DNA from 2 places in the Robiginitalea sp. genome. Region 2 is predicted to be linked to the other one. Evidence: riboswitches for the same ligand, from Rfam matches in the RefSeq annotation. Region 2 holds a riboswitch; the other holds the start of a gene.
The links. Region 2 has a riboswitch for S-adenosylmethionine ahead of AC3DKS_RS05700 (hypothetical protein). Riboswitches for the same ligand answer to the same signal wherever they lie in the genome.
Positions count from the first base shown of each region.

Region 1: it holds a riboswitch for S-adenosylmethionine, as region 2 does, so the genes downstream of both, thrA (bifunctional aspartate kinase/homoserine dehydrogenase I) here and AC3DKS_RS05700 (hypothetical protein) in region 2, are expected to answer to the same signal.

Region 1 covers NZ_CEXZKX010000003.1:211,685-219,245, reverse strand. Annotated here, with positions in the region: gene AC3DKS_RS06715 (trans-sulfuration enzyme family protein) at 1-614, opposite strand, end outside; gene thrA (bifunctional aspartate kinase/homoserine dehydrogenase I) at 666-4,070, opposite strand; SAM riboswitch class I at 4,182-4,316, opposite strand; gene metK (methionine adenosyltransferase) at 4,450-5,706, opposite strand; gene AC3DKS_RS06700 (deoxynucleoside kinase) at 6,019-6,633, shown strand; gene AC3DKS_RS06695 (App1 family protein phosphatidate phosphatase) at 6,782-7,561, opposite strand, start outside.
Region 2 covers NZ_CEXZKX010000002.1:455,262-462,822, reverse strand. Annotated here, with positions in the region: gene AC3DKS_RS05710 (hypothetical protein) at 1-825, opposite strand, end outside; gene AC3DKS_RS05705 (hypothetical protein) at 946-1,386, opposite strand; gene AC3DKS_RS05700 (hypothetical protein) at 1,383-1,850, opposite strand; SAM-I-IV-variant riboswitch at 1,820-1,911, opposite strand; gene AC3DKS_RS05695 (response regulator) at 2,037-2,702, opposite strand; gene AC3DKS_RS05690 (tetratricopeptide repeat-containing sensor histidine kinase) at 2,717-4,693, opposite strand; gene AC3DKS_RS05685 (hypothetical protein) at 4,731-4,892, opposite strand; gene AC3DKS_RS05680 (hypothetical protein) at 5,163-5,849, shown strand; gene AC3DKS_RS05675 (hypothetical protein) at 5,923-6,147, shown strand; gene AC3DKS_RS05670 (thermonuclease family protein) at 6,148-6,663, opposite strand; gene AC3DKS_RS05665 (hypothetical protein) at 6,697-7,449, opposite strand.

The sequences.
Region 1 (7,561 bases), on a different contig from region 2:
CCGGAATGAATGACCAGGTCGGCCCCGAACCGGATGGGCTGCTGGAGGTACGGCGTGGCAAAACAATTGTCGATGACAAGCAGCAGGTTGTGCTTACGGGCCAGTTGCCCGAGGGCCTCCAGGTCCAGCACATCCACTCCGGGATTCGTAGGCGATTCCGCATAGAGGATCCGTGTTTCCGGGCGGATGAGCGCCTCGGCCTCCTCCAGACGGTCGTAGCGGAAGTAGGAATGGCTGATATTCCACTTGGGGAAAACCTGCGTAAACAGCGTGTGGGTAGACCCGAAAACGGAACGGGAAGACACTACGTGGTCGCCGCTGTTGAGCAAGGCGGCAAAGGTGGAAAATACCGCGGCCATCCCGGACGCAAAGGCAAAACCGTCTTCGGCCCCTTCCATCTTGCAAACTTTCTCAATCCATTCGGAGGTATTCGGGTTTGAGTAGCGGGAGTAAATGGTCCGCTCCTTTTCCTCGGCAAAAGACGCCCGCATATCTTCGGCGTCCTCAAATACAAAGCTGGAAGACAGGTAAAGCGGTGCGGAGTGTTCGAGGAACTCCGTCCGGTTGATCTGCGTACGGATGGCTTCCGTCTCTGGCTGATGTCTCTTTTTCATGACCTGGTGTTCTTTTGGTTTCATGGCGGGGCTCCCGCGCCGCTGTGTTTTTTAATCTGCAAATCCCTTCTCGGCAATGCGAAGAATGTCCCCGAAAACGCCCCGGGCGGTAACGGCTGCACCGGCACCCGCCCCCTGGATCACCAGGGGTCGTTTCCCGTAGGATTCCGTGTAAATCTCTATCAGGGAATCCGCATCCTTTACCTGGCCGAGCGGGCTGTCGGCGGGCACGGATACCAGCTTCACCTCCAGGTTGCCCTTGTCCTGCTGCAAGTCGCCGGACAGGTCGCCCACATAGCGAAGTACATGGCCCGCCTCCTGCCGGTCGCGGATGGCCCCGAAGTGATCATCGAGTTGGGACAGGGATTCCAGGAATTCCTCCCGGGTCCCGCCCCGCAGTTCTTTGGGAATCAGGTTTTCGATGGATACATCCCCGAATTCGTTCTGCAGGTCGAGTTCGCGGGCGAGGATAAGGAGTTTGCGCCCCACATCGTTGCCCGAGAGGTCTTCCCGGGGGTCCGGCTCGGTAAATCCTTTGTCCAAAGCTGCCTGAACGCAGGCAGAAAACGAGGTTCCTCCCCGGGAAAAGGTATTAAAAATATAACTGAGCGACCCGGAAAACACCCCGCGGATACGCGTAATGTTCTCCCCGGACAGATGCAGGAGCTGTATGGTGTCGATCAGCGGCAGGCCGGCCCCGACATTTGTTTCGTACAGGTACTGCTTCTGATGGGATTCGAGCTCCTCCCTCAGGAGGCTGTAGAAATCGTATCCCAGCGTATTGGCGACCTTGTTGGAGGAAACCAGGTCGAACCCGTTCTCCACAAAATCGAAATACCGGGCCACAAAATCCTCGCTGGCCGTATTGTCCACGGCAACTAGGTTCTCCAGGTGGTGCGACCGGGCGTAGTCGAACAGCTCCGTAAGCTGGTAACCCTCCGGGGCGCTGGACAAGCGGGAACTCCAGTCCGCTCCCACGCCTGCCTCGTCGAGCAACAGCCGGGTGGAGTTGGCCACCGCAAAGACATTCAGGCGGATGCCTTTGCGCGCCTCGATCTTGTCTGCCGAGGCGAGGAGCTGGTGCATCAGCGTGCTGCCAACCGTCCCCACGCCGAACACCGCCAGGTTGATCTTCTTGCTGATCCCGAAAATCTGTCCGTGCATCACATTCAGCGCCTTGAGCGTATCAGCTTTGCGGACCACCAGGCTGACGTTCTTGCCGGTCACTGTATTGTTGAACAACAAGGGGATCACCTGGTTGCGGATCAGCGCATTATACGGTTTGTGGAAGGTGCTCAGGTCCTGCCCCACGATAGAAATGACCGAGACGTCCGAAGTGATGTGGATCCGGGTGATGTCCTGGTTGCGAAAATCCTCCTCGAACTCCGCTTCGAGCGCTGCCTTGGCGCGCTGCGCCGCATCCGCCCGTACCACCAGACCGATACCCCGTTCCGAGGAACCCTGGGAGATAATCCCCACATTGATCCCGCTCTGTCCGAGCGCCTTGAAAATCCGGGCATCCACGCCGACCTTGCCGAGCAGCCCCCGTCCCTCCAGGTGGATCAGGGCCTCGTGCTCGATGACCGAAAGGGAGCGGATACCGTCCCGGCTGGACCGGGCGCTGATCAGCGTACCCTCCCCGTCCCCGTCAAAGGTATTTAGGATGCGCAACGGGATATTCTTCTCCAGGAGCGGAATAATGGTTTTGGCATGGAGGATCGTCGCCCCGAAATTGGCCAGTTCGTTGGCCTCCGAATAGGAAAGCTGTTCGATGCGCCGGGCGCCGGGGACCAGGTCCGGGTTCGCCGTGTAGATTCCGTTGACATGGGTGTAATTCTGCAATTCGGATGCGTTCAGGTAGTTGGCCAGCAGGGAAGCCGTGTAATTGCTCCCATTGCGGCCCAGCGTGGTGGTCTCCCCCAGGGCGTTGGATGCGATGAACCCCGTGACGACGGCCACGGTGTCTGCCTGGAGCCCGGAGAAAAAGCGGTTGACGTTTTCCCGGGATACTTCGTCCAGTACCTGGGCGTTCCCGAAGCCCGAGTCCGTACGGATCAGCTCACGCGCATCTACGAGTACGGCGTTCAGGCCCCTGCCGATCAACAGCTTGGTTATCAGCCGGGCAGACAGCAACTCTCCCTGGGCCAGGACCTGGTCTTTGATCTTCGGGCTGTAATCGCCCAACAGGCGCACCCCTTCCAGCAGCCTCGCAATTGCTTCAAAGGAATCCCCCAGACCGACATTGGAGAACGTGTGCCGCTGATAGTTTTCGAAACGGCTGAAAGCCTCGCTGTAATCCTTCCCGTCCGCGGCCAGTTCCAGTAGTTCTTCGAGCTGGTCCGTGGCCTTTTCCCGTGCGGACAACACCACCGCTACGCGTTCCTTTTCCGCTACGCGTGCCGAAATGATATCCAGGACGCGGTCAATGCCCTCGCCGTTGGCCAGGGATTTCCCGCCGAACTTCAGCACCTTCAGGGGACGCTGTCCGGTGCCACCGAAAACGTCCTGCAGCAGCTGTTCCATCTGGTCGAATTCTATCAGGAAGGCATCGTGCCCGTGCACGGAATGGATTTCCCCGTAGGTGACATTGGAATTGACCTGGGCGAGCTGTTTATAGGTCTCCTTGTTTTCGGCAGCCGTAAAAAACAAATCGGAATCCACCCCGATGATATGGATATGCGTGGCGCTTTGCTGGAGCCGCTGGAAGGCCTCTTCCCCACCCCTTGTAATATCGATGGTCTTCAGGAGCTGGTTGGTGAGCTTGTAAGCCGCCAGCTGAAAACGTTCCTGCAGCTTCTTGCCGTGGTGGAGCAGCCAGCTTTCGACGTTGAACAACCGGGACTCCTCGTTTGTACTCCGGCGAAAACGCTGCTTAAACGACTCGGGGGTCCGGTAACAGAGCATGGCGTGCATCCGCGCATCGTGTACGGGTTGGGAGGAATTTACCAGGAATTGCTCCTGTATCTGGCAATTGGCGATGAGCCAGTCTGTCGACTTCCAGTCGGAAGCCACCGGGATCAGGTGGGTTGCCAAATCCGGGCGCAGAGCTGCCATCTCCCAGGCAATCCCGCCCCCCAGGGAGCCGCCAATCAGGGCAAAGAGCTTGTGGATGCCGAGGTATTCCAGACCCAGGAGGAAGATGCGTGCAATGTCCCCGGCGATAAAATCCTTGTAATTCTCTATCAGGAAACCGTCATAGCCGTTTCCGGGAACATTAAAACAGAGTACCGTGTAAGTCTCCGTGTCGATGCACTTGCCCGGGCCCACCAGGGACGTCCACCAGCCGTCCGGCCCGGCGACGTTGGAATTTCCCGTGAGGGCGTGGTTTACCAGCACAACGGGGGCCGTGTGGAGTTTCCTCCCGAAGAGCTGGTACGACAGCTCGATCTGCTGGGTAACGCCTTTTTCGGTGGTAAAGGCGTTTAACTGGATATGTTGCAATGGCGATGCTTCCATGGTTTTATTTGAAGGCCGTTCCGTCCGGGGCGTCCGTTGGGCACCCATCCGGAATACGGATTGCTTTAAATGTCGGCGTTAAAAAGAAAATGGAAGCGGGGCAGCGCCCGGTTGTTATCTGCCCCGCACCGCGGCAGCCAGCTGGCCCCGATCCCGGTCCGGGTTAGAATGTAGCACCTTCTTCGATTGTGCGAAGGGTTGCCAAGGCTTCACTGGGTCTAGTCCCTCCACCTTTCTTGATAACGAGTCAGTATATATGTGAACGTCTCGGCAAATATAGGGATGCCACAAGGGAAATTCCCAATTTCGGGCCGAATAATTTAATGGGCAAAGCTTTTTGTCCCAGCCCGATGCCTTTGGCCCGGGCCAACACCACCGGCTACAGGCCAAAGGCTTCCCTGACCGCGTCCACGGCGTCCAGCTTCTCCCAGGTAAAGAGTTCCACCTCCTTGGTCACCCGCCCGTTGTACGGGGATTCAAACACCTTGGTAACCACGCGGGGTTCTTTGCCCATGTGTCCGTAGGCGGCGGTCTCCAGGTAGATGGGGTTTCGCAGCTTCAGCCTTTCCTCAATGGCAAAGGGCCGCATATCGAACAGTTCGGCAACTTTCGCCCCGATCTGCCCGTCGGTGAGATTGACCCTGGAGGTGCCGTAGGTCGTTACGTTGATGGAGGTTGGCTCCACCACCCCAATGGCATAGCTCACCTGAACGAGGATCTCGTCGGCCACCCCGGCTGCCACCAGGTTTTTGGCCGCATGGCGGGCCGCATAAGCCGCACTTCGGTCTACCTTGCTCGGGTCCTTGCCACTGAAGGCACCGCCTCCGTGGGCACCTTTGCCCCCGTAGGTATCCACGATGATCTTACGGCCCGTGAGGCCCGTATCCCCGTGGGGTCCGCCGATAACAAATTTACCCGTCGGGTTGATATGGTATTTGATCCGCTCGTCGAACAGGCCCCGCAACCGTTCTGGCAGGCCGGCCACTACCCGGGGAATCAGTATTTCCAGCAGGTCCTTCTTGATCCGGGCCAGCATTGCGGCGTCGTCCGGGTCAAACGGGTCGTGCTGGGTGGAGATGACAATCGTATCGATACGCTGCGGCTGGTCGTCATCGGAGTATTCGATGGTTACCTGTGCCTTGGCATCCGGGCGCAGATACGGAATCGCATCGGATTCCCGGCGAAGCGCGGCGAGCTCCTGAAGGATCCGGTTGGCGATGTCCAGCGCCAGGGGCATATAATTGTCGGTCTCCCGGGTGGCATACCCGAACATCATGCCCTGGTCCCCGGCACCCTGAAGTTTTTTATCCCCCCGGTCCACCCCCTGGTTGATTTCCTGGGATTGCTCGTGGATGAGGGAAATCACCCCGCAGGAATCCCCGCTGAACTGGTAGGCGCCTTTGGTGTAGCCGATGTCGTTGATCACCTCCCGGGTAATCTGTTGCAGGTCTACGTAGGTATGGCTCCTGACCTCTCCGGCCAGGACCACCTGCCCGGTGGTCACCAGGGTTTCGCAGGCAACCTTGCTCTCGGCGTCAAAGGCGAGGAAATTATCGAGGAGCGCATCGCTGATCTGGTCGGCGACCTTATCGGGATGTCCCTCGCTTACGGATTCGGATGTGAATAAATAGGGCATGTGCGCGTTTTTAATGCGAGACAGCCGACGGATCGCGGGGATGCAAAAAGCGCATTGGCTGTCGCCCTGAGAGCGGAGCAAACTGCTTTAGCATTTTTGGTGGTCCGGCACAATTCCGGATCAGAGGTTGCAATCAGTCAAATCTGTCCTCTGGAAAACAATGGCGCAAAGGTAATGAATTGGCCGGAATCTGAAACCCGGCGGGAGCGGGTTTTTAGCACCCCGAATTCGCGTCCCCATCCTTTCAGGGTCCGGCGATACTTCGTATATTGTGTGCCCTTTTCAGACGTTACCAACCGAAAGAACAAACGTATGCATATTGCGGTTGCCGGCAACATCGGCGCAGGGAAAACCACCCTAACCAAATTGCTTTCCAAACACTATCAGTGGGATGCGCATTTTGAAGATGTGGTGGACAACCCCTACCTGGATGATTTTTACACCCAGATGGAGCGGTGGAGTTTCAACCTGCAAATCTACTTCCTCAACAGCCGGTACCGGCAGATTCTGCGAATCCGCGAAAGCGGGAAGGACGTCATCCAGGACCGGACCATCTACGAGGACGCCCATATTTTTGCCCCGAACCTGCATGCGATGGGGCTGATGACCAACCGGGATTTCCAGAATTACACGAGTTTATTCGAACTGATGGAAACCCTGGTGATGCCGCCGGACCTGATGATCTACCTGCGCAGTTCCATCCCGAACCTGGTCAACCAGATCCACAACCGGGGGCGGGAATACGAAAATTCCATTTCCATCGACTACCTCAGCCGGCTCAACGAACGCTACGAGGCCTGGGTACACAGCTATGAAAAAGGCAAGTTGCTGATTATCGATGTCGACAAACTGAACTTTGTGGACAACCCGGAACACCTCGGGGAGGTCATCAACCGCATCGATGCGGAAATCCACGGGTTGTTCTAGTTCCGCCCCCCGACGAGCCCGGATCTGCCCGCAGGCCCTTTCACAAGGCGTAACTACGCGTTGGTCGTTCCGCAAGACGGGACTTGCCGCCGGGCGTTTTGCAAGACGTAACTTCCCGCTGGCCGCGCTGCTTGCCGGGGTACATTTTCTAAATAATGCCGATCGACTCCCCATGGCGGATCACCTCCTCGGACTGGTCCACCAGTAATATGGGAATATGCGTGTTTTCGGCAATCAGGTCCCGGACGCGCTGCATCCTTTTGGTGTGCCGCACACTGCGCAGGTAGATGGCCAGTACCCGCCCCGGAAACTGCCGTGCAATGGCCAGGTAGATATCCGCATCCCGCTCCCCGCTGTCCCCTATCAGGATAAACGGCATGTCCGGGTAGGTTTTAAAAATATTCTCGATCTCGTGCCGCTTCTGGGGCACGTCCTGTTTCTTCCGCTTCCAGAAACTGGCCATACTCCGCAAGAGGATGGGACCTTTTGGAAATCGGTTATTGCTGAGGAAGAATTCCAGGTAGCGATACAGGTTCCAGGGGCTGTGGCTTACATAAAAAACGGGATTCGCACTCTGGCCGTCGCGACCCCGGTGCAGCCGGTGGTAGAGTTCCGGGGCTCCCTTTAGCGGCAGGCGCCTTTCCACCCCTTTGAATAGCGTATTGGCAATAACCTGCCACTTCAGGTAGGACGTTACCCCGGTGTGCAGGATCGTGTCGTCGATATCGGTGATCACCCCGTATTGGGCGCCCACGGCCGGGATCATCAGCGCCCCGGGAAACCGGTTTTCCCCCAGGACCGGGCGGGAGAGCTTTTCGGTGCGGAACGAAATCTCAAAGTGTACCCAGCCCTCCCGGTTCACCAGTTCTCCGAGTCCGTCTACCTGCTCGTCCAGCAGGTAATACCCGTCGGAACCCGTTTCCACCTC
Region 2 (7,561 bases):
TATATCATCCAGATAAAATTGATATTCCTGTTCAGTTACTTCAAATCCAAGAATATTACTCAGGGAATCAGGTCTATAAATGTCGCCAAGCCCAATTATTAAATGAATAGAAGATCTATCCTCTTTTATGGTTAACAGCCAATAGTTTTTTGGTTTTGACAGGCGCGCTTTCCTTTTAAGCGCGCTCTTTCTAATTAAGAGCTCTTTTGATATCTGTGAAAGAGCTTCACTGGATTGAAGTAACTCATCATAAGTGCCTTCATCATTTAGGAGAGATTTTACAATTTCAAAGCAGCTTTCATAAATAATTTCATTCTGACTGGATTTTGGTAGAAGGTCTGTGATGTACGAATTAAAAATGAAATCCTCAATCGTTTCGGGCTGTTCTTCCAAAACAGCCAAGAGGAAATTCTGGTACTTACTTTGATTTTCTGAGATGTGCTTTAAGGGAAGTCCTCCCTGTAGAAGTAAGGTTCTAAAGTAGAGGGTGTTCTGCTTGGATAGCCATTTTATTCCTAGCATTACTGCACCTGTCCTAGCCAGCTGGTAAAATTCATTGGCGTTGTAGTTATATTTAATGTTTCCGTTTACCGAATTGAATATCTCTTTCTTGCTGGGAATCCCACCATTATAATTCGTTCTCCACCATTCGGCATAGTATAAGGTAACGTCCCTCGGATCTAATGTTTGTGGTGAGGAATACCTCAGTTCCTTTAAAAGTGAGTTCTGCTCCTCATCAGTTATAGAATACCTCCAAAGAGGACGGCCATCATGTTTTGCTAAACCTCGATTGTGTAATATAGAAAGAAACCCACCTGTTTTCATAAAGCTTACGCTAGTTGAAATTGTAGAAATTTTGTGGCATAAAGATCTAAGGAACTATGCAGTGGTGCCACATAGCTCCTAAAAAGCATTCGCATTGTCCATTTTCAAAGTGTCTAATGATCAATCATTGATATTACTACCCATCCCAGCAAGTTCTTTGGATGTTAATCTGGCTTTAAAAGGAAACACCTTCATTTCAATTCTGAGTTCGTTTTTAGACACTTCAATAATTCGCACCCCTTTCATTTTTACATTAACCCGGTCGAGTAGTACGCAGATTATGTCCAAGAGATTTTTATTTGGCAGCGAATCGAGCAGAAAAAGCTTTTTGTCGACTAAGAAAACATGGTGTTTATAGCTTAAGGTCTTGTCGTTCCCTATTGCAGAATAGTCGATTTTCCGTTTATCCAATTGACTGCGTAGGGCTGCTAGGTACGCTGAACGCGCAATCCCCCAGCCGCCGTTACCTATTTGCCGATTAAATTTAGAAATGAGCTCCCGGTCGCTTATGGATTCCAACGAGGCAGAAAATTCGAGGAAGAGTTCTTGAACCTTTGTCATAACCCAATTTTTATCGGGGTATCACAGGTTGGTTTCAGCCACACATAACAACCTTCCCTTGTAACTTCGGATTCGAGCCAGTCACAATTTTCTGTGCCAGGCAGTATTCGGCCGGAATAGAGGTAGTCATAGGGGACATCCTGAATCAGGACAAAATCCTGCAGTTCCTTCATCCCGAGGGGAAGAAGCAATTGTTCAATCTGTTTTTTCAATTCGGGCGGCGGCCAACACATTTCGTGTTGAAGGAATAATTCCTTGTTTTGCACTCCCCAAAACGGCTGATGGATTACGTTGTAGATCCGAAATGCATTGTGATGTTCTAGGATACTTTGAATTCGAAGCACAAGTGTTGTAAACCTCACCTTGAGTTTTTTGCTCGTTTCAATCGTTATCATGTCTCTTTGTTGATAAATACTCCACAGAAACGACTGGCAAGGGGGTGTTTTTTTGACGATCGTCCGCATTCTGAACCACCGTGGCTTTTATGCTCGGTTGGTACGCGCCTTAGCGTTCCTGATGCCTTCATATTATTAGAGGGAATATACAAAATTCGTCTTATGGTTTTGGTTTAATCCAATTACGACTCATCCTGATTCAAAGATTAAACGCGAATTCAAAGAATCATTTAATCTATTTCATAGGTTGTAGTTTCACACCAACCCCATATCCTTCGCCAGGGCCACCAGATGGGTGGTGTTGCGGGCCATAAAGTAGTCCTTCAGGCGGTTGATGCGTTTTTCGATGCTGCTTAGGGAAGCAGGGGTAATCCCCCGGGTTTGGAAGTGCTTTGAAATTTCCTGTTGGGAGAAACCGTCGGCGAGTTCCCTGAGGAGTTCCAGGTCAAAGTCGTCGATTTCCAGGGTGGGGGACGTGTGGATGGACTGCATGATGTCCTGAGACACATACAGCGTGCCGGCAGCCACCTCTTTGATGGCTTCCACCATTTCCCGGGAACTGTTCCGGCCCTTGAGCACGTACCCGTCTACCTTGAGGTCCGTAATGAATTCCTTGAGTTTAAAGGGGCGGTCTTCGATGGAGTAGATAATCGTCTTCAGGTTGGGCTGTTTGGCGCGGACCTCCCGGATGAGGTCTTCCCCGCTTTGGATCTTTCCCTCCTGCCCGTTGGATTTAAAGGACAGGTCCGTGATCAGCAGGTCGTAGGGCTCCTTGTCCAGCAGCGCCTTGGTGATCTTCAGGCTCGCCTTGTCGCAAAACTTGGCGTGGTCAATGTCGAAGTCAAAAGCTTCCCCAAGGGTCTTGGTAAGCCCAATGTTGATGGAATCGATATCCTCTACTACCAGTACTTTTTTAAACATAGCTGCAAGCACTATTAAACGGGAAGGGTCAGTAAAATCACCACCCCCTGTGGAACGCTTGTCTCAAAAGTAATCCTTCCGCCCAGCGCCTCAATACGGTTTCCCGTATTCGCCAGGCCGCCCTGTCGTAAGGGCGCTTCTTCCGGGAAGCCCACCCCGTTATCCTTGTAGCGGATGGTCAGGCTTTTCTTCTCCTGCCGGAATTCCAGCAGCACCAGCGTGGCCCCGCTGTGCTTTTTCATGTTCACCAGGATTTCCTGCAGGGCGCGGTAGATATTCACCTGTTTGTCTGGCGAAATGGCCTCCCAGGGAATCGATTCAAACCCCTGGGTGATGATGCGCACCGTCTCGGACGAGTAGATCTCGATAAGCGAGCTGAGCACGGTTTTGAATTTCGGACCCGTTGGAATCTCGGCGCTGTCCCGGGAAATCTCCCGGGATTTTTGGTAGAGCTGGTCCAGGCGGTTTACAAAATCCTGGAGCTCCTCCCGGTTTTTCCGGGGGAAGGCCACGGCCGCATTCAACAGGTTAAAGATGTCGTTGGCCAGTTCGTCGTGGACCTTTTTGGAGATGCGGCTTTCGGTGGCGTACACCGCCTGGATCTCCCGTTTGCGGTGGCGCAGCCGCAGGTAGCGATAGATAAAAAGCCCGGAGATCAACAGGAGCCCCACAAAACTCAGGAGCAACAGGTTCCGGTTTTGCGACCGCTCCAACTGCAGGGAATTTTCACTGGCCTCCCGCCGGGCAATCAGGTAGTTTCGCAGGTTTTTCTCCGATTCATAGCGGACCTTCGCAAATTGGTCCTTTGTCTGCCGCCGCACCTGCTGCAGGCTGTCCGAGAGGCGGGTATAGGCGCGGGCATAGCCGGCCGGGTTCGGAACCACGTCAATGAGCAGCGCCAGGCTGGTAAGCCGGTCGTTCGGGTTTTCCAGTTCCCGGGCGATATGGTAGGCCGCCTGCGCCATCTCCCGGGCCCGGGCCGGGCTCCGCTCCCGGTAGAATTCCCCCAGGTGCAGGTAGCTGCTAAGGACCCCCTGGGTGTACGCGAGTTTTTGCCGGATATTCAGGGCCGTTTGCAGGTTTTCCTCGGCCCCGGGCAGATTAAGCCTTCCCTGGATATGCCCCAGCTGGTCGATGATCCGGGCGCGGAGCCGGGCGTTTTCGGGATCGTTTAACAGGCTGTCCCCGGCGAGCTCACGGCTCAGGGCCCGGGCTGCCTGAAGGGAATCCATATGGGTAAGCACCACGGCCACATTGTGGCGGATGTTCAGGGCTGCCTCCCCGTCTGGTTGCAGTTCCAGGCTTTTCTCATACCAGGCAAGCGCCTCCGGGTAGTTGCGCAATTCCTTGGTGGCTATGGCCAGGGCATTGTAGAGCCCGGCCACATAGTTCCGGATTTCCGGACTGCCCATTATCTGGGGGCTGTTCTCGATATATTCCAACCCCTCCACCGCAATGGTCTCAGCTTCCGAATAATTCCCCAGGGCATTCAACAAATTTGCCAGGTTCAGGCTTTTGCGCCCCACCTGGATGCTGTCACCCAGTGCTTTGTATTGTTCTACGGCCTGATAATTATGCTCCAGCGAGCGGGAAGGCTCCTCTGCCAGCCGGTAGTAAAAACCCAGGCGGTAGTGGGCGTCGGCAATCCGGGTGGTATCGCCCAGGGCTTGGGTAAGGGTGAGGTTCTCATTTAAGTAGCGCAAGGCGGAATCCAGCTGGTTTTCCCGACGGAACAGGGCTGCGCGATGCTGGAATAAAACGGACCGGGCCGTATCCGGCAACCCCGCCGAACCCCGGAGCAATTTGCCGTTGGCCGCGAGTTTTTCCGCTGTGCCCAACTCGTCCGAATCGTAGCGCTCCAGATAGCGGCTCCACAAGGAATCAGACCCGATGCCATCATCTTCGGACGCATCCGTCCCGGGCTGGCAACCCACCAGCCAGAGACCCAGCAGGATCATAAAAAAGGGGAACAAAACGAAGGTTCGTTTCATTCCCCTAAGATAAAAGGAATTGAGTGGACGCTACGGATTAGTTGTCGCCATCATCCGGATCGTCATTCACCTCGCCGTCATCGTCACCTCCGTTGGCCTGCTCATAGAGCGTGTCATCCCCTGCATAGGAGTTGTCGGAACAGGCAAAGAAAAAGCTGCTGGATAACAGCATGGCCAGGATAAAAACTACTTTTTTCATCTTGATTGAATTTTGAAATTGGACATAGGCCGGTCACCTCAGCTCGTGGCTGAATTTTTGGCCCTTAAGGGAGGGAAGTGTGGAGGGGCGAGGCAGGTGGGCAGGTACTTCCCTTCTCCCTGCTCAGAGCTGCCAGGCCGAACTCCGAAGACAAATCAAGGGTATAGGGGGTGGAAAGGGTGGAAGGAGAATGGAAGGTTTATGGAAAGTAGTTTCCATAGGATTTCCAGGGATTTTGTAGCTTTATTCCGACTTGGAAATCAACCAACTATGCACGCTGAGCTGCTGAAACAAGCTTTCGACCAGGCGCAAAGAGATACCGGATCCGAAAAGGTTCTACGGCGCGCCCAATTTCTTTCAGATACCATTGAGGAGCGCACCAAACAGCCCTATGGGGAACGCAGTTTGCGGAACTACTTCAACGAGGTGCAACAAGGGAGCGATGATTTTGAATTGCCCGCCCATGTGGTGGACGGCCTGGCGGGTTATCTGGGATATGATACATACCGTGATTTTTTAAACTCCCTTGAAGGGGGTAGCCCACTTACAATTAATAGACCGCGCAGGAATACGCGTGTTTGGTATTACCTGGCAGGTGTAGGTGTCATCGCCTTGGTATTATGGGTGCTTTTTGAAAACCCATTCCAGACCAAAATGATGATTTGGGTGGAAGATCATTACGAGGTGGTACCCATGGACCTGGAGACCTATAAGTTATCGGACCTTAAAAAGATCAACCAGGATCGGCTGGATCATTTTCGAAAAGTGGAGCCGGATTGTTCCTATGAATTCTTTGATGGGAATAAGTTGGAGCTGTTGTGGTATGGCAGGAACCCGGATGGGGAGTTGGAATACTTTACGGACTTGGGCCGGCACCCGGAGACTGGCAAGACCCTGGACCCCATTACCGAATACATGATCAAAAAATACATCTGCCCCACCTATCCGAATAACTAGCCGTTTACGGGTTTCCGGAAGCTAATTTTCTCATTTTCTTGTAATTTAACTGCTAGGTAAATGCAGTGGAACCATGAGAAAGTTTTTTGCAGGCGTCGTAGTGGGAGCCGGCCTCCTTTTAATATCCGGTGGGAGTGACGATTTTGGGGACGTCTATATCTGCAAGGGGCCTCAAAGCAAACGCTACCACCTGAAGGCCTCGTGCCACGGGCTTTCACGCTGCTCCACCCAGACCTACAAGGTGACAATCGAAGAAGCCAGGGAACTGGGAAGGACCCTATGTGGGTATGAGGACTAATTAGCGCTCACGCCAATTCCACGGCGCCACCGGATGCGTATCGGCCCATAAGCCTATCCGTCGTTTTCGAGCCTTATCTTCCATAGATTGCAGCCGAGCGTCTTTGGAATATTTTTTGTAATGCCAGGCGTATCCATTCTTAAGTAGCTCTTCATTCAGGCATTTGCGGCCATAGTACACCATAGCGATATAGCGCCGGTACCGATCCTTACTCTGAATTCGCACCTCCACTTCCTTTCCGAATATAGCATCCGAAACAAACTCCTTGGCCCGAGCAGAATAGGCCTGTTTCCGCTCCGGACAATCGATACTCGCCAGGCGCACCTTGATGGTGGTAGAATCCTTTTTCAGCAAGGTGAAGGTGTCGCCGTCGGTGATGCCGACGACTGTGCCTGTTAGCTGTTCTTGTTGAGCGTTAGCATGGTTTATTCCTGTGAAACCTACCACTGCAAGATGCAAGCAGACCAGAAATAAATTTTTTTTAATTGACAGAGAATTGAGATGAAAGGTCTTCATTCAACAGGAAATTACCAGTACGAAGGTAACGTGCTAATCAGCATATTGAAAGCTTACGGTTACATTGGCTGAGCTTCCTTCTTGGGGAGATAAAGCGACAACAGATGCAGAAACGGGATAATCTCCATCATAGTTGTAGTCGACATTTACAGTATGAACGATATCACCCGCTTCGTTTTTATAAACCAATTGTGATGGATTGTTCAATGGGAAAAGTAATCGTGCCCGGATTAACTCTTCGGGTTGCGATGGCATACTAAAATTTAATTGAATGCGATCCAGCAGATCGATTAAACCCGCAGAGGCCAGTGTATAGTAGTAAGGATTTGGTTGATTGTCATAAGAAATTTCTAGCGTAAATTGTTCTTGAACTACCGTGTTCAAATCGTAGTCATATACGTTTTCTAAAAATGACAGAATTCGCGGATTTCCATTGTTGTCATATTCCTCTACTTGTCCCGTGTTAAAGGCATCATAAGGAGATGCATATAACTCTTCCACTGCAATACTTCCATAGGAATCTGCCAAGCTGCTCAGTTGGTCATTATCGTAAAGAAGCACAGCTGTTTCTTCCCCATCGGTAAAAGAAGTAAGCCTGTCTTTACTGTCATAAGTAAACAAGAAATATTTGTTGTCGTCTGGAGATTCAGCAGATAGTACAGTTATAGATTGAAGCCGCCGGTCCTCAACATTTCCATTTACTGCTTCGAATTCGTCCGAGACGGAATCGCTACAGCCCAATAACAATAAAAACACTGAATACAGGGTAATTGAAGTTCTTCTCATTACTAAAAATTTGTAGGTTTTATACAGTAAGACAAAGGAACAGCTTGTAGCTTAAGCCTCCTTACGGAAACCCTCACTGGAAGATTTCATGAAAGGAGGTGGAATCGCTTTT